Regions from separate parts of the Serratia sp. Nf2 genome, predicted to be linked through region 1. Evidence: predicted binding sites of a transcription regulator. Region 1 holds the regulator's gene; each other region holds the start of a gene.

What was found. Region 1 encodes CRP, which controls carbon source genes, mostly activating them, when cyclic AMP is high. Its sites were predicted from a motif close to ATGTGANNNNNNTCACAT; they were not measured.
Region 2: udp (uridine phosphorylase) is a predicted target of CRP. The motif match lies at 2,118-2,135, and genes of this name have one in related genera.
Region 3: yrbN (protein YrbN) is a predicted target of CRP. The motif match lies at 2,033-2,050, and genes of this name have one in related genera.
Region 4: msrB (peptide-methionine (R)-S-oxide reductase MsrB) is a predicted target of CRP. The motif match lies at 3,931-3,948, and genes of this name have one in related genera.

The regions. Positions count from the first base shown of each region.
Region 1 is NZ_PYTW01000012.1:21,858-27,811, forward strand. Features, by position in the region: gene C9411_RS22440 (hydrolase) at 1-505, shown strand, start outside; gene C9411_RS22445 (YheU family protein) at 502-735, shown strand; gene C9411_RS22450 (phosphoribulokinase) at 887-1,756, shown strand; gene C9411_RS22455 (OsmC family protein) at 1,795-2,202, opposite strand; gene crp (cAMP-activated global transcriptional regulator CRP) at 2,585-3,217, shown strand; gene C9411_RS22465 (YccS/YhfK family putative transporter) at 3,268-5,346, shown strand; gene C9411_RS22470 (aspartate aminotransferase family protein) at 5,387-5,954, opposite strand, start outside.
Region 2 is NZ_PYTW01000007.1:20,256-26,209, reverse strand. Features, by position in the region: gene metE (5-methyltetrahydropteroyltriglutamate--homocysteine S-methyltransferase) at 1-857, shown strand, start outside; gene C9411_RS16050 (dienelactone hydrolase family protein) at 942-1,769, opposite strand; gene udp (uridine phosphorylase) at 2,259-3,020, shown strand; gene C9411_RS16040 (tyrosine-protein phosphatase) at 3,151-3,933, shown strand; gene C9411_RS16035 (DedA family protein) at 4,013-4,543, shown strand; gene rmuC (DNA recombination protein RmuC) at 4,684-5,954, shown strand, end outside.
Region 3 is NZ_PYTW01000002.1:145,815-151,768, reverse strand. Features, by position in the region: gene C9411_RS05755 (DEAD/DEAH family ATP-dependent RNA helicase) at 19-1,956, opposite strand; gene yrbN (protein YrbN) at 1,946-2,020, opposite strand; gene nlpI (lipoprotein NlpI) at 2,143-3,027, opposite strand; gene pnp (polyribonucleotide nucleotidyltransferase) at 3,156-5,273, opposite strand; gene rpsO (30S ribosomal protein S15) at 5,530-5,799, opposite strand; gene truB (tRNA pseudouridine(55) synthase TruB) at 5,924-5,954, opposite strand, start outside.
Region 4 is NZ_PYTW01000001.1:419,376-425,329, reverse strand. Features, by position in the region: gene yeaG (protein kinase YeaG) at 1-483, opposite strand, end outside; gene C9411_RS01980 (MipA/OmpV family protein) at 910-1,674, shown strand; gene C9411_RS01975 (D-hexose-6-phosphate mutarotase) at 1,769-2,644, opposite strand; gene gapA (glyceraldehyde-3-phosphate dehydrogenase) at 2,728-3,723, opposite strand; gene msrB (peptide-methionine (R)-S-oxide reductase MsrB) at 4,072-4,485, shown strand; gene C9411_RS01955 (YeaC family protein) at 4,549-4,821, shown strand; gene C9411_RS01950 (glycoside hydrolase family 18 protein) at 4,864-5,954, opposite strand, start outside.

The DNA.
Region 1 (5,954 bases):
GCAGGCGGCAGTGGTGGTCTCGGCGCCGCTGATGCTGGAGCCTTGCGCCTACCGCATGGAGCAAGGCTTCTCCCGCGTTTATCAGCGCTACCTGCTGGGGCAGCTGAAACAAAACGCCACCCGTAAGCTGTTGCACTACCCGGACACTCTGCCGCTCAAGCTGTCACAGCTGAACGGCTTGCGACGCATCCGCGAATTCGACGACGCCATCACCTCACGCATTCACGGCTTCAGCGACGCTATCGACTATTATCGCCGCTGCAGCGCCCTGCCGCTGTTGCCGGCTGTCCAGACGCCGCTGCTGATCATCCATGCGAAGGACGATCCCTTCATGACCCATGAGGTGATCCCCGACGTCGCCGGCCTGCCGCGCAATATTGAATATCAGTTGACCGAGTTCGGCGGCCACGTCGGCTTTGTCGGCGGCACGCTGAAAAAACCGCACATGTGGCTGGAGCATCGCATTCCGGCCTGGCTTTCCCCTTATCTGGACATCCCGACGTGATCATTCCCTGGCAAGAACTGGCAACCGACACCCTGAACAGCCTGATCGAATCCTTTGTGCTGCGCGAAGGCACCGATTACGGCGAGCACGAACGCTCGCTGGAACAGAAGGTGGAGGACGTGCGCCGCCAGCTGAAAAACGGCGAAGTGGTGCTGGTGTGGTCGGAACTGCACGAGAGCGTCAACATCATGCCGCGCGGCCAGTTCCGCGCCGGGCAGGAAGAAATTTAGTGGCGATCGGTTCTATGACTGACGGAAAAAATCAGGTAACAATGGGGCATTGCAAACCAGCGCGCGCCATTTTTTCCTGACATAGAGAGCGTCAACAAGAGCCACAATAATCCCCTGACCCCGGCGCATTCAACACGGAGTGACAACCACCATGTCTGCCAAACATCCCGTTATCGCGGTGACCGGTTCCAGCGGCGCCGGTACCACCACCACCAGCGTGGCGTTCCGCAAAATATTCCAACAGCTCAACATTCGCGCCGCCGAGTTGGAGGGTGACAGCTTCCACCGCTACACCCGGCCGGAAATGGACGCGGCGATCCGCAAGGCGCGCGATCTGGGCAGACACATCAGCTATTTCGGCCCCGAGGCCAACGACTTCGGCCTGCTGCAGCAGAGCTTTATCGACTACGGCAAGAACGGCACCGGCCGTTCGCGCAAGTATCTGCACACCTACGACGAAGCGGTGCCCTACAATCAGGTGCCGGGTACCTTCACCCCGTGGGAACCGCTGCCGGCGCCGACCGACGTGCTGTTTTACGAGGGGCTGCACGGCGGCGTGGTCACCGAGCACCACGACGTGGCAAACCACGTCGATCTGCTGGTCGGCGTGGTACCGATCGTCAACCTGGAGTGGATCCAGAAACTGATCCGCGATACCGGCGAGCGCGGTCACTCTCGCGAAGCGGTGATGGACTCGGTGGTGCGTTCGATGGAAGATTACATCAACTACATCACGCCGCAGTTCTCGCGCACCCACATCAACTTCCAGCGCGTGCCGACGGTGGACACCTCCAACCCGTTCGCCGCCAAGGCGATTCCCTCACTGGACGAAAGCTTCGTCGTGATCCACTTCCGCGGGCTGGATCAAATTGACTTCCCCTATTTGCTGGCGATGCTGCAGGGCTCGTTTATCTCGCACATCAATACGTTAGTGGTGCCGGGTGGCAAGATGGGGCTGGCGATGGAACTGATCATGGCGCCGCTGGTGCAGCGGCTGCTGGAAGGCAAGAAGATCGAATAAACGCGTTGAGCGCGGCGCCGGGCCGCGCTCCGTCTCGATTACGCCGGGTGGCGGATCTCGAAACTGTGGGTCACCGTGGCGGCCTTGTTAAGCATCAACGCCACCGAGCAGTATTTCTCTGCCGACAGGTTCACCGCACGCTCGACGATCTTGTCGGTCAGGTCCTGGCCGGTAACGATGAAATGCAGGTTGATATGGGTGAACAACCGCGGGGCTTCTTCACGGCGCTCGGAGGTCAGCTTCACCTCACAGTCGCGCACGTCGTTGCGCCCTTTTTGCAGGATGGACACCACGTCGATCGCGCTGCAGCCGCCCACCGACATCAGCACCATCTCCATCGGGCTGGGCGCTTTATCGCCGGCGTTGCCATCCATCAGCACCTGGTGGCCGGAGGCCGATTCACCCAAAAACGTTAACCCTTCCACCCATTTAACTCTTGCCTGCATTCTGGTCACTCCGGTTAATTTCTTAAAATCAGGGTACGCTTTCGCATAGAAACAGGCAACGTAACCTGATGCTAATCATGCTGAAGCGAGACAACACGAGACACCCGCCTTACTCTGTGCTACAAACAGAGCCGCAATAAATCTTTCCGGGACACTGAATTTCAGGGAAACGCCCAGAGAAAGGCTCCTTTACCGGTATGTTAACAGAATGTAGCTTGCAGCGCTTACGGCAAGTTAATATGCTAGAGCGACAGCGTATTTTTATGACACGCCTCAAAACTTGCCGGTAGCCCTCGCTCATGACTGCGGCTACAGGCGGGTTTTACAGGGAACTCTGACCCCTGTGACACAAGGCAGCGATAACAACAGAGGATAACAGCGAATGGTTCTCGGCAAACCGCAAACAGACCCTACTCTCGAATGGTTCCTGTCTCATTGCCATATCCACAAATATCCATCGAAGAGTACGCTGATTCACCAAGGTGAAAAGGCCGAAACGCTTTACTACATCGTGAAAGGCTCCGTCGCGGTGCTGATCAAGGATGAAGAAGGTAAAGAGATGATCCTGTCCTACCTCAACCAGGGGGATTTCATCGGCGAGCTCGGATTGTTCGAAGAAGGCCAGGAGCGCAGCGCCTGGGTTCGCGCGAAAACCGCCTGTGAAGTGGCCGAAATTTCCTACAAGAAATTCCGTCAGCTGATCCAGGTGAACCCGGACATCCTGATGCGTCTGTCCGCCCAAATGGCAAGCCGCCTGCAGGTCACTTCCGAAAAAGTGGGCAACCTCGCCTTCCTGGACGTGACCGGCCGCATCGCGCAAACCCTGCTGAATCTGGCGAAGCAACCCGACGCCATGACTCACCCGGACGGCATGCAGATCAAGATCACCCGTCAGGAGATCGGCCAGATCGTCGGCTGCTCGCGTGAAACCGTTGGCCGTATTCTGAAAATGCTGGAAGATCAAAACCTGATTTCCGCCCACGGCAAAACCATTGTCGTCTACGGCACCCGTTAATCCCTGAAGAAACGGCGCAATCTGCGCCGTTTTTTTGTCTGCTTTCTGCCATGTGGCGCCGCCTGATCTACCACCCGGAAATCAACTACGCACTGCGACAAACGCTGGTGTTGTGCCTGCCGGTGCTGTTCGGCCTGCTGATAGGCCAGCTACAGCTCGGCCTGATGTTCTCTCTGGTGCCCGCCTGCTGCAATATCGCCGGTCTGGACACACCGCATAAGCGCTTCTTTAAACGTCTGATCGTCGGCGGTTCGCTGTTCGCCTTCAGCAGCGTGCTGCTGCAACAGGCCATGTTGTGGCACGTGCCGCTGCCGGCGCTGATGCTGGGCCTGGCACTGCTGCTCGGCGTCACCGGTGAAATCAGCCCGCTGCACGCCCGGCTGTTGCCGGCGGCGCTGGTGGCCGCCATCTTCGCCCTCAGCACGGCCGGTACGGTGCCTCTCTGGCAGGCGCCGCTGCTGTACGCCATCGGCACCGCCTGGTACGGCTTATTCACTTGGTTCTGGTTCAAGCTGTGGAAAGAGCAGCCGATGCGCGAGACGCTCAGCCAGCTCTACCTGGAACTGGCGGACTATTTCGAAGCCAAATACTCGCTGCTGACCCAGCATATTGATCCGCAAACCGCGCTGCCGCCGCTGCTGGTGCGCCAGCAAAAGGTGATGGATCTGATCAGCCTTTTGTACCAACAGCTTAATTTCCTGCCGCACGCCAACAACCTCGAGCAAAAGCGCCTGCAGCGCGCCTTTCAGGTGGCGATGGATCTGCAGGAGCACATCACCGTCAGCCTGCATCTGCCGGAAGAGGTGCAAAAGCTGGTGGAGCAGAGCCAGGCCGAAGCGATCATTCGCCGCAATGCTCAGGTGATCGCCGGCCGGCTGCGCGTGGTGGCGCACGATATTCTCTACCATCAACATTCGAAGCGCTTCTCCATGACCCACGAGCTGGCGGCGCTGGAAAAAATGGCGGCGCAGCATCCCGATAACCCGGTCGGCCAGTTTTGTTATTACCACTTCAGCCGCATCGCCCGCCTGCTGCGTACCCAGCATCCGTTGTACCGCCGCGATCTGATGCCCGGCCAACACCGCCTGCCGTTTTGGCCGGCGCTGGCCAGCTACCTGTCGTTCAAATCCACCGCCCTGCGCAACGCCGCACGGCTGGGCGTGACGCTGGCGATCGGCAGCAGTCTGGGCGCGGTGTTTAACCTGCCGAAGCCTTACTGGATCCTGCTCACCATCATGCTGGTAAGCCAAAACGGGTATAACGCCACCCGGGTGCGCATTCAGCACCGTGCGCTGGGCACGATTGCCGGGCTATTGCTGGCGGCCGGGCTGCTGCAGCTGCAGTTGCCGGAAGGCGAAACGCTGAGCATCATGTTGGTGATCACGCTGCTGGCCTACCTGGTTTCGCGCAAGAACTACGGGCTGTCGGTGATTGGCTTTACGGTCACGGCGGTTTACACCCTGCAGCTGCTGGCGCTGAACGGCTCGCATTTTCTGGTGCCGCGCCTGATCGATACGCTGATCGGCTGCGTGCTGGCGTTCGGCGGCACCATTTGGCTGTGGCCGCAGTGGCAAAGCGGGCTGCTGCGCAAGAATGCCCATCAGGCGCTGGAGAACGATCAAGCCGCGCTGCGGCTGATGCTGAAGCAACCGGAACCGGACGCCACCGCGTTGGCCTATACTCGCATGCAGGTTAACCAGGCGCACAACGCGCTGTTCACCTCGCTCAATCAGGCGATGCAGGAGCCGGGGTTCGCGTCGAACTATCTGGCGGACATGCGGCTGTGGGTCACTCACAGCCAGTTCATCGTCGAACACCTGAACGCCATGACCATTCTGGCGCGCGAGCACTACATGCTGACGCCGAAACTGGCGGAAGCGTATCTGCAAACCTGTGAAATCGCGCTGCAAAGCTGCCAGCAGCGGTTGGAATACGACGGCCCGAGCAGCGGCAACAGCGGCATCATGCAGCCGCCGGATCTGCATCCGGACATGCCCGTCACCGAGATGGAGCGCCACCTGCGGCGCATTTTGTCGCACCTGAGCGTGATGCACACCATTTCGTCGCTGGCCTGGCGCCAGCGCCCGCACCACGGCATTTGGCTCAAGCGCAAACTGCGCGATCAATAAGGGCGCGGCATGCCGCGCCCCGTTATATGCCGCGCGGGCTTCAGGCGTTGATCACATCCTGCACCGCCAGCTCGAACAGCGCCATGCCGGCCTCGATATCCTGCAGCTCCACCACCAGCGACGGCGCGAAACGGATCACGTTCGGCCCGGCGTTGAGGATCATCAACCCACGCGCGGCGGCGGCGGTGAGGAAGTCGCGCGCTCTGCCGTGATAATGCGGCGTCAGCTCGGCGCCAATCAGTAACCCCATGCCGCGAATCGCGGTGAAAATACCGTATTTATCACCGATATGCTGCAAAGCCTGCACATACAGCGCATGACGCTGCTCGATGCCGCTCAGCACCTCCGGCGTATTGATCACGTCCAGCGCCGCCTCCGCCACCGCGCAGGCCAGCGGGTTGCCGCCGTAGGTGGTGCCGTGGGTGCCCACCTGCATCACCGACGCAATTTCTTCGGTTGTCAGCATGGCGCTGACCGGGAAACCGCCGCCCAGCGCCTTGGCGGTGGTGAGAATGTCCGGCGTCACGCCATAATGCATATAGGCGAACAGTTTGCCGCTGCGCCCCATGCCGCTTTGCACTTCGTCGAACACCAGCAGCGCCTGATGT
Region 2 (5,954 bases), on a different contig from region 1:
TCGAGCAGGAGCGCCTCGGGCTGGACGTGCTGGTGCACGGTGAAGCCGAGCGCAACGACATGGTGGAGTATTTCGGCGAGAACCTCGACGGCTTCGTGTTTACCCAAAACGGCTGGGTGCAGAGCTACGGCTCCCGCTGCGTGAAGCCGCCGGTCATCATCGGTGACGTCAGCCGCCCGGAAGCCATCACCGTCGAATGGGCCAAATTCGCCCAGTCGCTGACCGACAAGCCGGTGAAAGGCATGTTGACCGGGCCGGTGACCATCCTGTGCTGGTCGTTCCCGCGTGAAGACGTGACCCGCGAAGTGGTTGCCAAGCAGATTGCGCTGGCGCTGCGCGACGAAGTGGAGGATTTGGAAAAAGCCGGCATCGGCATCATCCAGATCGACGAACCCGCCCTGCGCGAAGGGCTGCCGCTGCGTCAATCCGACTGGGCCGCTTACCTGAAGTGGGCGGTGGACGCCTTCAAACTGAACGCCGCCGTGGCGCGGGACGACACCCAGATCCACACCCACATGTGTTACTGCGAGTTCAACGACATCATGGACTCCATCGCCGCGCTGGACGCCGACGTGATCACCATCGAGACCTCGCGTTCCGATATGGATCTGCTGGAAGCCTTCAAGGAGTTCGAATACCCGAACGAAATCGGGCCGGGCGTCTACGATATCCACTCGCCGAACGTGCCGAGCGTGGAATGGATTGAAGCGCTGCTGCGTAAAGCGGCGCAGAACATCCCGGCGGAACGCCTGTGGGTTAACCCGGATTGCGGCCTGAAAACCCGCGGCTGGCCAGAAACCCGGCAGTCGCTGGCCAACATGGTATTGGCGGCACAGCGCCTGCGCGAGCACGCGTGATGCCGTGCGGCGGATGAACCGCCGCTTATAGATTTACTGGTGTGATGATTGGGCGCTTCGGCGCCCTTTTTTATGTGAAGGAAATTATTTGACGCCGTGCTGGGCGAACCACGCCAGCATGCGCTGCCAGCCGTCTTGCGCCGCTTCGGCGTTGTAGCTGGGGCGATAGTCGGCGTTGAACGCATGCCCGACCTCGGGGTACACCACGATTTCGGCCTCGGCGTTGGCGGCGCGGATCGCCTGACGCATGGTTTCCACCGTCTCCAGCGGGATGCCGCTATCCTGCCCGCCATACAGCCCCAGCACCGGCGCCGACAGGTGGGTGGCGACGTCGACCGGCTGCTTCGGTGAATTCAGCGTTTTCTCGCCAACCAGTTTGCCGTACCAGGCGACCGCCGCCTTCAACTGCGGGTTGTGCGCCGCGTACAGCCAGGTGATGCGGCCACCCCAGCAGAAACCGGTGATCGCCAGCTTGCCGGCGTCGCCGCCGTGGCGGATAGCCCAGTGCGCGGCGTGATCCAGATCCGACAGCACCTGACGATCCGGCACCTTGGTGACCAGCTGCTGGAACAGCTCGCCGATATCGGTGTAGTCGTTGGCGTCGCCCTGGCGGAAATAGAGCTCGGGCGCGATCGCCAGATAGCCCTGCTTGGCCAGGCGGCGGCACAGATCCTGAATATGTTCATGGACGCCGAAGATTTCCTGCACCACGAGGACGATGGGGAAGGGGCCGCTCTGGTCGGCGGGTTTGGCGACGTAGGCCGGCAGGGCGTCGCCCTGAGAAGGGATGGTCGTTTGCCCGGCGTGAATGCCCTGTTCGTCGGTGATAATCGCGGAGGCGGCCAACGGCGCGGCGGCCGGGGCGAATCCCCCCTGAGCCTGTTCTAATGTCATCACATGTTCGGTTTTCATTGCGGTCTCCGTGCAATAGAAAAAAGCGCTGAGATTAACTATAGGAAAGATTACCCATTATTGGCGCTGCGTGGCGCACTTTCGGACAAGTCGATAAAAAACGGCTAATTATCTGGCTTTGCGGCATTTTTAAACGCTTTTTATCATGTTATTACGCGTTTTGGCCTGCGTAAGTGCCATAAGGTGCGTTAAAGGGCTTTTTTGTCCCTAAGCAACCGATAAGATGAGGGTATTTTGAATTGATCAGCTAAATAGTTTCAGCCGGCAATCAACGGGCAGAGGGCGGCAAGATTTGTCGGCTAGACTGAGGTAGAGCGGTGCCTTCATGGAGCGTCACAGTGCTTTTTTTTGTGATAAAAATCACAAAAAATATGTAGCATGTAATTTGTTTCTCTTTTCATAGTGACTGTCGTCACGAAATTAAGCGGCGATTTTCAGTAGAGTGCTTTTTTGTTCCTCCCAATAAACATGATCCATGAGGAGTCTCGTATGTCTCAGTCTGACGTTTTTCATCTCGGCCTCACCAAGAACGATTTACAAGGGGCCCAGCTTGCCATCGTGCCGGGCGATCCGCAGCGCGTAGAGAAGATTGCCAAGCTGATGGAAAATCCGGTGCATCTGGCCTCCCATCGTGAATTCACTACCTGGCGCGCGGAGCTGGACGGCAAGGCGGTGATCGTCTGCTCTACCGGTATCGGCGGCCCCTCTACTTCTATCGCGGTGGAAGAGTTGGCGCAGCTGGGCATTCGCACCTTCCTGCGCATCGGCACCACCGGCGCCATTCAGGCGAACATCAACGTCGGCGACGTGCTGGTCACCACGGCGGCGGTACGCCTCGACGGCGCCAGCCTGCACTTTGCGCCGATGGAGTTCCCGGCGGTCGCGGACTTCGCCTGCACCACCGCGCTGGTGGAAGCGGCCAAGGCCAGCGGCGCCACCACGCACATTGGCGTGACCGCCTCTTCCGATACCTTCTATCCGGGCCAGGAACGTTACGATACCTACTCCGGCCGCGTAGTCAGCCGTTTCAAAGGCTCGATGGAAGAATGGCAAGCGATGGGCGTGATGAACTATGAAATGGAATCCGCCACGCTGCTGACCATGTGCGCCAGCCAGGGCCTGCGTGCTGGCATGGTGGCCGGGGTGATCGTCAACCGCACCCAGCAAGAGATCCCGAACGCCGAGACCATGAAAAACACCGAAAGCAAAGCGGTGCAGATCGTGGTGGACGCTGCCCGCCGTCTGCTGTAATCGCCATTCCCTCAATGGGCCGCCGACGCGGCCCGTTTTTCCATTCGCGGCGAATCTGTTACGGTGATACTCCTCAGCGCTGCGCCGATGGCTGCCGCGCGTTGTCATAACAAAAACAACGAGGACGTTTATGACCGCCCAGATCCTGCTTCATCCTTCGCTCGCGCCGCTCGACGGCGGCATCAATTTCCGCGACTTCGGCGGCAACGGCGTGGCCGACGGGCGCCGCATCAAGCGCGGCCTGCTGTTCCGCTCCGGTTCCCTCGAGCGGCTGACGGAAAACGACTGCACCTTTCTCGCCGGCGTGCCGGTGCGCTCGGTGCTGGACTACCGCGATGCCGACGAGGTGCAGGCCAAGCCGGATATTCTGTGGAATGGCGCCGACTATCACCACGTGCCGGCCAACCCGCTGAGCAGCGAAGTCAACGCCAACCTGGAGAAGCTCACCAACGAAACGTTGGCCGCTTTCGACGCCCGCGCGTTCATGCTGGAGCTGTATCGCCGCCTGCCGTTCGGCAATGCGGCCTATCAGCGGTTGGCACAGCTGTTGAGCAACCCTGGCGGCGGCGCGATCGTGCAACACTGCGCGGTCGGCAAGGATCGCACCGGGGTCGGTTCGGCGCTGGTGCTGTTCGCGCTGGGCGCCGACGAAGCGACGGTGCTGGAAGACTATCTGCTGACCGAAACCACGCTGGCCACTTTCCGCGAGCAGATGCTGGATCAGCTGTCTATCAAGCTGAATGCGGCGGCGCTGGAGCAATTCGCCTACGTGCTCAGCGCGCGCGAGGAGTTCCTGATGACGGCGTTGGGCTGCATCCGTCAGCAATACGGTTCCACCGACCGTTGGCTGGAAGCGGAATACGGCCTGGGCGCGGCCCAGCGCGAAGCGCTGCAGGCGTTCTACCTCGAGTAAATCGCCGCGCGTTTAGCCGGGGTTTAACTCGCCCCGGCCTATCCTAGGCGGCGAATTATCGCGTATCAGGAGCCCCGCATTGAGCCTCAATGACGTTATCAACTGGGTCAGCGACGTCGTGCGTCAGCACGAAGGCTGGGCCATTCCCATCATCTTCTTCCTGGCGTTCGGCGAGTCGCTGGCGTTTTTGTCTCTGCTGCTGCCGGCCACGGTGATCCTGCTGGCGCTGGGCGCGCTGATCGGCGAAAGCGGCATCGCCTTTTGGCCGATTTGGGCCGCTGCCGCCGTCGGGGCGTTTTTCGGCGACTGGCTCTCTTACTGGATCGGCTATCACTATCAGGACCGCGTGGCGCATATGTGGCCGCTGTCGCGCAATCCACAACTGCTGGCGCGCGGCCACGCGTTCTTTGAACGCTGGGGCGTGCTAGGCATCTTCATCGGCCGCTTCTTCGGCCCGCTGCGCGCCGTGGTGCCGCTGGTGGGCGGCATTTGCGGGATGCCGCAGCGTTATTTCCAGTTGGCCAACGTCACGTCGGCGATGATCTGGGCGTTCGGCATTCTGGCGCCGGGGGCATTCGGCATCAAGTGGCTCAGCCAGTGGCTGGGCTGATTTCTCGCTAAATTGCGCAGTGCCGCGCAATATTGTGCGCGGCGGGCAAAATCAGGCTGGACATCCATACAGCCTCCCCTTAACGTGACGGGCAATGGGCGTGCGAAACGCCGGAACGGCAAGGTGCAACAGGAGGCAGGGTGGATACCAGTCTGATTTATGGGATTGGCGGCGTAACGATCGGCATGCTGTTGGGGTGGCTGATCGCCAGTCTGCGGGTGCAGCAGACGAATGCGCAACATGAAACCGAGCTGCGGTTGCTGGAGCAAGCGTTGCAGCAGGCGCAGCAGGAAACGGCGGCGCGGCAGGAGGCTCTGCAGCGCCACGAGCAGCAGCTGCGGCAGAGTGAGCTGGAGCTGCGTAACCTACACAGCCAGCTGGCGGCCGGACATGAGAAGTTGCAACAGCTCAACCATTGGCGCAACGAATGCGAACTGCTCAATCAGGAACTGCGTGCCCAGCGCGAGGTTAACAGCGCGCAAGAGGCCGAGCTGCGCGAAGTCACCATCCGTCTGGAAGAGACGCGCATGGCGGCGGAGGAGAAGCAGCGCCTGCTGATCAACAGCGAACAACGCCTCACCACCCAGTTTGAAAACCTCGCCAACCGCATTTTTGAACACAGCGGCCGCAAGGTGGACGAGCAAAATAAGCAAAGCTTGGATCGGTTGCTGCTGCCGCTGCGTGAACAGCTGGACGGGTTCCGCCGTCAGGTGCAGGACAGCTTTGGCCAGGAAGCGCGGGAACGCCACACGCTGACGCACGAGATACGTAATCTGCAGCAGTTGAACGCGCAGATGGCGCGCGAGGCCATCAACCTCACCAAGGCGCTGAAAGGCGACAACAAAACGCAGGGCAATTGGGGTGAAGTGGTGCTGAGCCGGGTGCTGGAGGCTTCCGGTCTGCGCGAAGGGCACGAGTATGAAACGCAGGTCAACGTGCGGGTGGATCACCAGAGCCGCATGCAGCCCGATGTGATCGTGCGTCTGCCGCAGGGCAAGGACGTGGTGATCGACGCCAAGATGTCGCTGATCGCCTACGAGCGCTATTTCAACGGCGAAGACGAGGTGGAGCGCGAAGCGGCGCTGAGCGAACATATCGCCTCGCTGCGCGGCCACATTCGCATGCTGGGCCGCAAGGACTATCAGCAGCTGCCGGGGCTGCGTTCGCTGGACTATGTGCTGATGTTCATTCCGGTCGAGCCCGCCTTCCTGCTGGCTATCGATCGCGAGCCGGAGCTGATCAGCGAAGCGCTCAAGCACAACATCATGCTGGTTAGCCCGACTACGTTGCTGGTGGCGCTGCGCACCATCACCAACCTGTGGCGCTATGAACATCAAAGCCAGAACGCCCAGCGCATAGCCGATCGCGCGGCGAAACTGTATGACAAGATGCGGCTGTTCGTGGACGATAT
Region 3 (5,954 bases), on a different contig from region 1:
CGAACGATGAGTCGGCAATTACGCGTCACCGAAACGACGACGAGGTGCAGCAGGTGCTGCGTCATCACGGCGTGGTGCCGGCTTGCCGTCACGGTTGAAGTTACCGCCACGACGCTCGCCGCCGTTACCGCCTTCACGACGTTCGCCGAAGGAACGACGTGGGCCGCCTTCGCGACGTTCGCCGTTGAACGGACGACCGTTACCGTTGCCGCGACGTTCGCCACCGTTGCCACCGTCACGACGCTCGCGACGTTCGAACGGCTGTGCATCGCCCAGCAGCTGCATGTTCATCGGCTTGTTCAGGATGCGAGTGCGAGTGAAGTGATTCAGGATCTCGCCCGGCATGCCTTTTGGCAACTCGATGGTGGAGTGGGAAGCGAACAGCTTGATGTTACCGATGTAACGGCTGCTGATGTCGCCTTCGTTAGCGATCGCGCCAACGATGTGACGGACTTCTACGCCATCGTCACGGCCCACTTCGATGCGGTACAGCTGCATTTCGCCAACGTCACGACGTTCGCGACGCGGACGGTCGCCGTCACGGCTATCGCGGCTGTCGCGACGGTCGCCACGATCACCGCGACGATCGTCACGGTCGTTGAACTCGCGGCGCTGGCGCGGTTTGAAGACCGGATCCGGCGGCAGGATCAGCGGACGTTCACCCTGTGCCATTTTCAGCAGCGCTGCGGCCAGGGTTTCCATATCCAGCTCTTCTTCCGGCTGCAGTTTGGTCAGCAGTGCGCGGTACAGATCCAGATCGCTGCTTTCCAGCTGCTGCTGAACTTTCGCGGCGAACTTGGCCAGACGACGCTCGCCCAGCAGTTCTGCGTTCGGCAGTTCCACTTCCGGGATGGTCAGCTTCATGGTGCGTTCGATGTTGCGCAGCAGGCGGCGTTCGCGGTTTTCCACGAACAGCAGCGCGCGGCCGGCGCGGCCCGCACGACCGGTACGGCCGATACGGTGAACGTAAGACTCGGAGTCCATCGGGATGTCGTAGTTAACAACCAGGCTGATGCGCTCAACGTCCAGGCCACGGGCCGCAACGTCGGTCGCGATCAGGATATCCAGACGACCGTCTTTCAGGCGCTCCAGGGTCTGCTCACGCAGCGCCTGGTTCATGTCGCCGTTCAGCGCGGCGCTGCTGTAACCACTGCGCTCCAGCGCTTCGGCCACTTCCAGGGTCGCGTTCTTGGTACGGACGAAGATGATCGCCGCGTCAAAGTCTTCAGCTTCCAGGAAACGCACCAGCGCTTCGTTTTTACGCATGCCGTACACCGACCAGTAGCTCTGGCTGATGTCCGGACGGGTGGTCACGCTGGACTGGATGCGCACTTCCTGCGGCTCTTTCATGAAGCGGCGGGTGATGCGACGGATCGCTTCTGGCATGGTGGCAGAGAACAGCGCAGTCTGATGTTCAGCCGGGATCTCAGCCATGATGGTTTCTACGTCTTCGATAAAGCCCATGCGCAGCATTTCGTCGGCTTCATCCAGCACCAGACCGCTCAGGTTGGAGAGGTTCAGGGTGCCGCGCTTCAGGTGGTCCAGCAGACGGCCTGGGGTACCCACAACGATTTGCGGGCCCTGACGCAGAGCGCGCAGCTGCACGTCGTAACGCTGGCCGCCGTAAAGGGCTACCACGTTGACGCCGTTCATGTGTTTGGAGAAATCGGTCATCGCTTCGGCAACCTGAACCGCCAGTTCGCGGGTCGGTGCCAGCACCAGGATCTGAGGTGCTTTCAGGTCTGCCTGCAGGTTGTGCAGCAGCGGCAGCGAGAACGCTGCAGTTTTACCACTACCGGTCTGTGCCATGCCCAGCACGTCGCGGCCGTTCAACAGGTGAGGAATACACTCAGCCTGGATCGGAGATGGTTTTTCATAGCCCAGATCGTTCAGGGCGGAAATGATTGGAGCAGACAGCCCCAGATCAGCAAAAGAGGTTTCAAACTCAGTCGTCATGTACACGTGCCTCATTAATAATGGCAGCCAGTCTACATAACTCGTCGAGAAAATTTTCAGTCATTTTCATTGAAAAGTGTGAACCGGCTCAAATTAGATTATAAAACGAACAAAAAAGCCCTCACCCGTTAAGGCGATAACTTTGGTTAAAAACCAATGTTCATCAGGCTGATTGGTGTTCGTCAGCTATTGCTGGTCCGATTCCGATAGGTCGTCTTGCTCTTGGCCCAAAAGCGCCAATTCCAACAATGCATAGCGGTGCTCAACGAAGTTGTGAACGTTGTTAGACACCGTCAGTTTGAACAGCGCCGAAGCGGTGTCCTTGTCCCCCAGACTCAGGTAGTGTTTACCCAAATAGAAGTCAGTTTCACTGAGATGCTCAGCGAGCGAAGTGTTATCCGTTGCATCTGCCTTGAGGCGTTCCATCAGCGTTTTTTCGCTGATCTTGCCCAGGTAGAATTCGACAATATTCCATCCCCATTGCCCTCTGTCCGCTTTGTCATAGCGCTGCTGAAGCGCTACCTCGGCCTTCTTGGGATCGATTTCTCGCTCCACCAGATACAGCCATAACGAACGGAAGGGATCGTTTGGGTCGTCTTGATAAAACGCCTGCAGATCATCCTGCGCCAACGGGAAGCGGCCGCCATAATACAGTGCGATGCCCCGGTTTAAACGCGCGTAATTGTAAGTTGGATCAAGCTCTAGTACAGAATCAAACGCTTCATAGGCAGCATCAAAATTGCCTGCCTGCGTTAAGTAAATGCCCAGGTAGTTGAAAACTTCCGGCATGTCGGGACGTATCGCCAGCGCCTGCGAGAAATCATTGCGCGCTAATGCACGTAACCCGAGGCTATCATACAGCACACCGCGCTCATATAAAAGCTGTGCGCGTTCGTCGTCCGTCAGTGCCCGACTGGCAAGAATTTGTTCCATGCGCGCCAGGATCACTTCCTGCTGCAACGTAGGCTGCAACGGGATTGCCAAAACTTCGTCTTTACGCCAATCATGGTTGCTGCATCCTGCCAGCATGAGTGCTGTCGCAACGTAACACCAGCGCAAGAAAGGCTTCATTTCCCACTCCCGAAGACAAACATTGGATGAACGTCCTGTCCTCCGTTTGCTAATACGCGGGCATCCTACCCGCGCGATACGAACAGCTCCCAACCCCGTGGCGGGGAGCTGTAAAACTATCTATACAGTTATTCTGCTTCAGGCGCAGGTGAACCCGCTTCTGGCGCCATCGCTTCTTTGATGCTCAGACGCACGCGGCCCTGACGGTCAACTTCCAGTACCTTAACCGGCACTTCCTGACCCATCTGCAGATAGTCGGTCACTTTCTCGACGCGCTTGTCGGCGATCTGAGAAATGTGTACCAGACCTTCTTTACCACCGCCGATGGCGACGAATGCGCCGAAATCAACGATACGGGTCACTTTACCCTGGTAGATACGGCCCACTTCGATCTCTGCCGTGATCTCTTCGATACGACGGATAGCGAATTTCGCCTTCTCACCGTCGGTCGCAGCGATTTTAACTGTACCATCATCTTCGATTTCGATGGTAGTGCCAGTCTCTTCGGTCAGCGCGCGGATAACGGAACCGCCCTTACCGATCACGTCTTTGATTTTATCCGGGTTGATGCGGATAGTATGAATACGCGGTGCGAATTCGGAGATATCGCCGCGCGGGGAGCTGATAGCCTGTTCCATCACGCCCAGGATGTGCAGACGCGCGCCCTTGGCCTGGTTCAGAGCCACCTGCATGATTTCGCGGGTGATGCCTTCGATTTTAATGTCCATCTGCAGCGCGGTGATACCGTCGCGGCTACCGGCCACTTTAAAGTCCATGTCACCCAGGTGATCTTCGTCACCCAGAATGTCTGACAGAACCACAAAGTTATCGGCTTCTTTCACCAGGCCCATCGCGATACCCGCAACGGCAGCCTTGATTGGCACACCGGCGTCCATCAGCGCCAGAGACGCGCCGCACACGGAAGCCATGGAAGAAGAACCGTTGGATTCGGTGATTTCAGACACTACGCGAACCGTGTACGGGAAATCTTCCGGTTTAGGCATCATAGCCAATACGCCGCGTTTCGCCAGGCGACCGTGACCGATTTCACGACGCTTAGGAGAACCGACCATGCCGGTTTCGCCTACGGAGTACGGAGGGAAGTTGTAGTGGAACAGGAAGCTGTCGGTCTTCTCGCCCATCAGCTCGTCCAGGTTCTGCGCGTCGCGCGCGGTGCCCAGGGTCGCGGTAACCAGCGCCTGAGTTTCACCACGGGTGAACAGCGCGGAACCGTGGGTGCGCGGCAGTACGCCGGTGCGCACGTCCAGGCCACGGATCATGTCTTTTTCACGGCCGTCGATACGCGGCTCGCCACGCAGTACGCGGCTACGCACCACGTTCTTCTCGACGTTGCCCAGGATATCCTGGATTTCGCCGGCGTCCAGCGTTTCGTCCTGCGCCAGCAGGGTTTCAACAACGCTGTCTTTGATCGCGTCAACCTGAGCGTAACGCTCTTGTTTTTCGGTGATGTGGTAAGCGTCGCCCAGGCGAGCTTCAGCCAGTTCAGCCACGCGCGCGTGCAGCGCTTCGTTGACCGCTGGGGCCTGCCAATCCCACTTCGGCTTACCGGCTTCGGCAACCAGGGAGTTGATGTTTTCAATAACCACTTGCTGCTGGTCGTGGCCGAACACCACGGCGCCCAGCATCTGATCTTCGCTCAGCACTTCCGCTTCGGATTCAACCATCAGCACCGCGCCGGCAGTACCGGCAACCACCAGGTCCAGACGGCTTTCTTTCAGCTCGTCAGTCGTCGGGTTCAGCACGTACTGATCGTTGATGTAACCTACGCGCGCTGCGCCGATCGGGCCGTTGAACGGAATGCCGGACAGGCTCAGGGCGGCAGAGGCGCCGATCATCGCAACGATGTCCGGGTTCACCTGCGGGTTAACGGAAACCACGGTCGCGATCACCTGAACTTCGTTCAGGAAGCTGTCCGGGAACAGTGGGCGGATCGGACGGTCAATCAGACGGGAAGTCAGCGTCTCGCCTTCGCTCGGACGGCCTTCGCGACGGAAGAAGCTGCCTGGGATACGGCCGGCGGCGTAAGTACGCTCTTGGTAGTTAACGGTCAGCGGGAAGAAGCTCTGGCCCGGCTTGGCTTTTTTCTGGCCAACGACGGTAACGAATACGGCGGTGTCATCCATGCTCACCATAACGGCGGCGGTGGCCTGACGAGCCATCATACCGGTTTCGATGGTGACGGTATGCTGGCCATACTGGAATTTGCGAATGATCGGTGTCAGCAAAATTATATCCTTGATTAGCGGCGCGCAATCGCATTGACGACTCGACACGCCTGTGACTCGATTTGCCTTCTCACTACATCCTCGCGACTAATGACAATCCTTATCTCAGGCGGGAGATAAAGCCTCTCATTAGCCGCGCGAACCTCTGTAACGGAAGAACCTGTTTGGAAACATCAGTAATACATTAACCTGATTTGCTTATGCTTCCTAGAAGAAAGGGGCCAAAATAGGCCCCTTTCCACTGAAACTTGCTAGATTAGCGACGCAGACCCAGACGCTCGATCAGGCTGGTGTAACGTGCTACATCTTTACGCTTCAGGTAGTCCAGCAGCTTACGACGCTGAGAAACCATACGCAGCAGACCACGACGGCTGTGGTGATCTTTTTTGTGCTCGGAGAAGTGGCCTTGCAGATGGTTGATCTGCGCAGTCAGCAGGGCAACCTGAACTTCGGTAGAACCGCTGTCGTTAGTACCACGACCGAAATCAGCTACGATTTGAGCTTTAGCTTCAACACTTAGAGACATTGTAATACTCCAGATTATAGATAATAAAAACAGGCGCCGATCTCTAATTCAGCAACCCAATGCATAAGCTGCGCCATTCTACTCTTAGCGCAGTGCGATCGCAAGGCGACGCAGTGCCCCGCCGTCAGTCGAAATGCTCGACCACCAGGCGGCGC
Region 4 (5,954 bases), on a different contig from region 1:
CAGGATCGAGGCATCTTCCTGCGGGTTGAACAGGCACAGCGGATGATCGTTGACCGGGCTGCGCTCGCCGTTGGCGCTGAGGGTGTAGATGGGCACGCGCTGCATCAACGCCTTGAGACGTTCCGCCAGCGAGGATTTACCGCCGCCCACCGGGCCCAGCAGGTACAAGATCTGTTTCTTCTCTTCCAGGCCCTGCGCGGCGTGTTTCAGGTAAGAGACGATCTGTTCGATGGCCTCTTCCATGCCGTAGAATTCTTCGAAGGCCGGATAGCGTGCGATCACGCGGTTGGAGAACAGGCGCGACAGGCGTGACTCTAGCGCAGTGTCGACCATCACAGGTTCACCGATAGCCATCAGCAGACGTTCGGCCGCGTTGGCATAGGCACTGCGATCTTGCCGGCAAATGGTAAGAAATTCCTGCAGTGTGAACTCTTCGTCCTTGGCAGCTTCGTAGCGCTGGCGATAGTGGTCAAATATGTTCATGATGCCCGTCCTTTCGTTATTAGCACAGGTTAAAGAGAGCGTGTGATAGTGTTCTGGCCCCCGGAAGATGAGAATACGCCTGAGTACAGCAACCCGTATGCCAACTTGGTGCGCTTATTATCGCGAGTTGCGCTGTATGCCACTGGGCCCAGGATAAATTCGCCTTCTGATTTAAGCTTAGTTTGCTTGCCGGAAAATTTCCTGCCGCAGAAAAAGCTTTTTTTAAGTCATATCAATGACTCAGTTATTACTGTGTAAGCCAAATGCCTTGTCTGGCGCGGCCTGCGGGATGAAACGTCATCGTTCCGCCATGATTAATTCATAATTCCGCTATAAGTTATTCGATCTTGGTCGTTTTCTATTGTAAAGATTAGGCGCGCAACTAAATTTTCACATAAACTATTGCGGCTATTAACCCTGTAATTTATGGAAAAAGAACCAGTGAAGATTTCAAAACTCAAAACGCTAGCAATTATCGCTTCCGCAATGGTTTGTGCGCAAAGTGCTCAGGCGGGAACCTGGTCACTTGGCGCTGCCGCGCTGGTTAGCCCGGACGCGTATCGCGGTTATCAGGACCGCGTTTATCCGGTGCCCGTCATCGACTATGAAGGTGACGACTTCTACTTCCGTACTCTGACCGCCGGTTACTACCTGTGGAAAGATCAAGAAAACCAGCTGAGCATCATGGGTTACTACACGCCATGGGGCTACCGTCCGGGCGACAGCGACGACGACCGCATGAAGCGCCTCGACAAGCGTCGCGGCACGCTGATGGCCGGCCTGGCCTATTCGCACAACGCCCAGTGGGGCACTATCCGTACCACTTTCACCGGCGACACGCTGAACAACAGCAACGGGCTGGTGGGCGATGTGGCTTATCTGTACAAGTTTGATCTGGACGCGCTGACGCTGGTCCCGGGCGTGGGCGTGATGTGGAACAGCAAGAACCAGAACAAATATTACTACGGCGTCAGCGCCAATGAATCGCGCCGCAGCGGCCTGGACAGCTACACCCCAGGCGATAGCTGGGCACCGTATCTTGAGCTGAGCGCCAATTACCAGATCAACAAAAGCTGGAACGCCTTCTTCGTCGGCCGCTATGTGAAGTTGTCGGATGAAGTGAAAGACAGCCCGATGGTGGATAAATCCTACACCGGTTTGTTGATGACGGGTGTGAGCTACACCTTCTAATCACGCATTGCACGATTATCGTGCGTGATGTGCATCAAAAAGGGGCGCTGGCGCCCCTTTTGCACATCTGCAGTGCGCTTTCGCGCACGGCTCCTCAGGCCTTCTTACGGCTGCGGAAGGTCACACCCAAACGAGCAGGTTGCTCGCCGGCGGCGACCAGCGGTTTGCTGACACGCCCAGTCTCGATGCAGACCATGGTCTTGTAACCGTCGTTCGGCATATCCCCCATGCTGCAGGAAAGCTCCACGCCGGGGTTCCACGCGATGACGTCGCTCATATGATGGTGGTGAACCTCGATGGTGCGTGCGAGCGCCGGATCGCGGATCTGGCTGAAAGCTTCCGGGCGGGTATAGACGCGGTCAGTTTGGCCTATGAAGGTCACTTCGCCCGCCTGGCGCGCCTCTGCGCCGCCCGCCACCTTGTCGATATAAGGCTCGCCCAGGCCCGCCACGCTGACCCGATCGATATCGCCGACCTGGAAGTAGCTGTGCAGCGCCGCGGTGGCCTGATAATCGCCGTGCGATTCCAGTTCGATCTCGCACTCCGCACCCAGCTTGAAGCGGGCAATCAGCGTGAAGGCGTGCGGCCACAGTTTGCGGGTCTGCTCATTGTCTTTCAGCGTAAAGGTCAGGATGACGCCGTTGTCATCTTCATCGTGCGCCGTCAGGCTCCAGGGTTGGTTGCGGGCAAAACCGTGGGAGGGTTGCGCCACCGGGCCGAACCACGGCCAGCAGATTGGCACGCCGCCGCGGATGGCCTTGCCTTTGGCGAAGGGGGTATTGCTGCTGAGCCAAATCACCGGTTGCTCACCGCTGGGCTGCCAGGCCAGCAAATGGGCACCTTGCAGCGCGACGGCCGCGCGCACTTTCGGGTGCGACACCACAACCACGCCCAGCTCATCGAGTTGACGCTGGCTGATGTAAGGCGAAATCTGTTCGGAAACGGGCAGGGTGAAAATTTTCTCGTTCATTTCATGACCTATTGTTTGCCGTAGAGACAAATAAAAAAGGGCGACAAAAATGTCGCCCTCATTATCAGCTTAACATCATGCCATTACTTGGAGATGTGAGCGATCAGATCCAGAACCTTGTTGGAATAACCGGTTTCGTTGTCGTACCAGGAAACCAGTTTCACGAAGTTGTCGTTCAGTGCGATACCGGCTTTGGCATCGAACACGGAAGTCAGCACTTCGCCGTTGAAATCGGTGGACACCACGTCGTCTTCAACGTAGCCCAGAACGCCTTTCATAGAACCTTCAGCGGCATCTTTGATGGCTTTCTTGATTTCTTCGTAGGTCGCCGCTTTTTCCAGACGCACGGTCAGGTCAACAACGGATACGTTTGGCGTCGGTACGCGGAATGCCATACCGGTCAGTTTGCCTTTCAGCTCTGGCAGAACAACGCCAACCGCTTTCGCTGCGCCGGTAGAAGAAGGGATGATGTTCTGGGATGCGCCGCGGCCGCCGCGCCAGTCTTTGTGGGACGGGCCATCAACGGTTTTCTGCGTGGCGGTGGTCGCGTGAACGGTGGTCATCAGGCCTTCAACGATACCGAAGTTGTCGTTGATGACTTTAGCCAGTGGCGCCAGGCAGTTGGTGGTGCAAGAGGCGTTGGACACGATGTCCTGGCCGGCATATTTATCAAAGTTGGCGCCACGCACGAACATTGGGGTCGCATCTTTGGATGGGCCAGTCAGAACGACTTTTTTAGCGCCAGCGGTGATGTGTTTACGTGCGGTTTCGTCGGTCAGGAAGATACCGGTCGCTTCAGCAACCACGTCAACACCCACTTCGTTCCACTTCAGGTTAGCCGGGTCTTTCTCTGCGGTAACACGGATGGTTTTGCCGTTAACAACCAGGTGGCCGTCTTTAACTTCTACCGTACCGTTGAAACGGCCATGAGTAGAGTCATACTTCAGCATGTAGGCCATGTACTCCGCGTCCAACAGGTCGTTGATTGCAACGATCTCGATGTCAGAACGCTCTTGAGCAGCACGGAAAACAATGCGACCGATACGGCCAAAACCGTTGATACCTACTTTGATAGTCATATATTCCACCAGCTATTTGTTAGTGAATAAAAGGTTGGTTGTAAAATTACAAAAACCTTACCCAGCGTCAAGCGGAATCGTGTCAATTCTTGCGGCAAGTCAAACCGGAAGGGTGGTTTTGCACGCTTATTGCACAGTCCATTTGCGCTCGGCCTCATCCGTTATATGGGGACAAGCCGCCAAGTATAAAGTCAGCATACGCAAGATGTGTGATCGCTATCACATATCATCGTGACGTGGCCTTTATGGGCTACAGTTTAGGCCAAAAATCCCTGCAGCGGTGTTAATTTTTTGTTATTATTAATCATTGTTTTCGTTGACATTATCCACATTCAGAGATAAGCACAAATGGCTAAAGAGACAACCCCCGGTCATCCGGTCACGGAACTGAATGAAATCCAACGTTATGTGACGCAACAGCGCGGTACCGAAGCGCCGTTCAGCGGCAAATTGCTGCACAACAAACGCGAAGGCGTGTACCATTGCCTGTGCTGTAACCAGCCGCTGTTCTACTCCGAAACCAAATACGATTCCGGCTGCGGCTGGCCGAGCTTTTATGAGCCGGTTTCCGCCGATGCAATCCGTTATCTTGATGATAATTCACATAATATGCATCGTATTGAAATCCGCTGCGGCCACTGCGATGCGCACCTGGGGCATGTTTTCCCCGATGGCCCGCAGCCGACCGGCGACCGCTATTGTGTCAACTCCGCCTCGCTGAGTTTCACCGATGGCGAAAATGGCGACCAAACGGCCGGCTAAGTGGTAATTTAACCAACAAAATCGATTCAGCTAATTATTCATCCGTAAGCGAGAAGGGCTCTGATGGACGTGAAAGATCTGATTGCGGCGATGACGCCCGAGATATACCAGCGTTTGGTACAGGCGGTTGAGCTGGGCAAATGGCCGGACGGCGTGGCGCTGACGCCGGAGCAGAAAGAAAACAGCCTGCAGGCGGTGATGCTGTGGCAGTCGATGAACAACGTCGATCCGCAGCACATGAGCATCGGCACCGACGGGCAAATCGTGATGAAGAGCAAGCAAGAGCTGAAACAGCAGTTCGTTGCCGAGCCGCTGGCCAAACTCAAACCGCAGTAAGGCTGCCCTAAAGCGGGGCGATGCCGCCATCGCCCCGTCGATTTACCGTTTTTCGCCCTTAATCCCCAGCGATTCCGCCAGTTGCTGCGCCAGCCGGTTGTTGTCGTCTGCGCCGTACTCCCAGAACATCGCCCCTCCCAATCCCTGGTTTTTGATGTACTCGGCTTTGAGAGCCACCGAACGCGGGTTCTCGTAGGAGATAGCGAACAGCGATTTGCCTTCGGCAGATTGCAGCGTCAGGTAAGGCACCTTGGCGTCGTCATCCCAGTGCTCGCGAAAACGATGCTGCGGATCGTTGAGCAATTTGCTGACGATATCGTGGTATTTAACGTAAGTGTCTTTGCTGAGATCCAGCCCCAGCGCGTTGAACAGGGCGGTTTCTCGCGTGCTGAAGTCAGGCTGCGTCACCGGATGCTTGGCGGCATCCGGTTTGTCCCAGTCGATGCCCGCCTCGGTCGCCCGTTTCGGTACCCGGCCGTAGAAACCGATACCCAGGTTCATCTGTGCCGGTTTCAGTCCGGCAGCCAGATAATTCTTTACCACGAAATCGGCGCTGTAGCGGTCGGCGGCCGCCACGGTTGGCCAACGCTTTGAGTCGTACAGGTTGGCATTGAAGTACTGTGTGCCGTAAGCCATGTCGTAAGTCATCAGATTGATGTAGTCGAGGTAAGGGGCAATGCTTTTCACATCGACCCATTCTTGCGGGCTTTTGACGTTGGCCCCGACGGCGATGGTTAACAGCTTGCCTTGCCCCAGCGCCTGGTGAAGCTCTTTCAGCAGCAGGGTGAAGTTGTCGCGATCCGCCGGTTGGCTTTCCACCAGCCCCCAGGCGCCGTTCACCGGATATTCCCAGTCCAGATCGATGCCATCCAGCCGATACTTCGCGATCACCTGCAGCGCGGAGCGAATGAATATCGCCCGGTTTTCCTCGGTAGCGGCGGCGGCGGAGAAGCCCCGTGCGCCCCAGCCGCCGACCGACAGCAGTACTTTCAGCTCGGGGTTCTGTTTGCGCAGCACCGGCAGCCGTTGCAGATCGGCCGTGACTTTCGGCGACAGGTAGATCTGGTGGCGGCGAGCGGGGTCTTTCAGCGCCGCGTTGGTTTCGTCTTTCTCGCCGTTGTAGATCAGGCCGA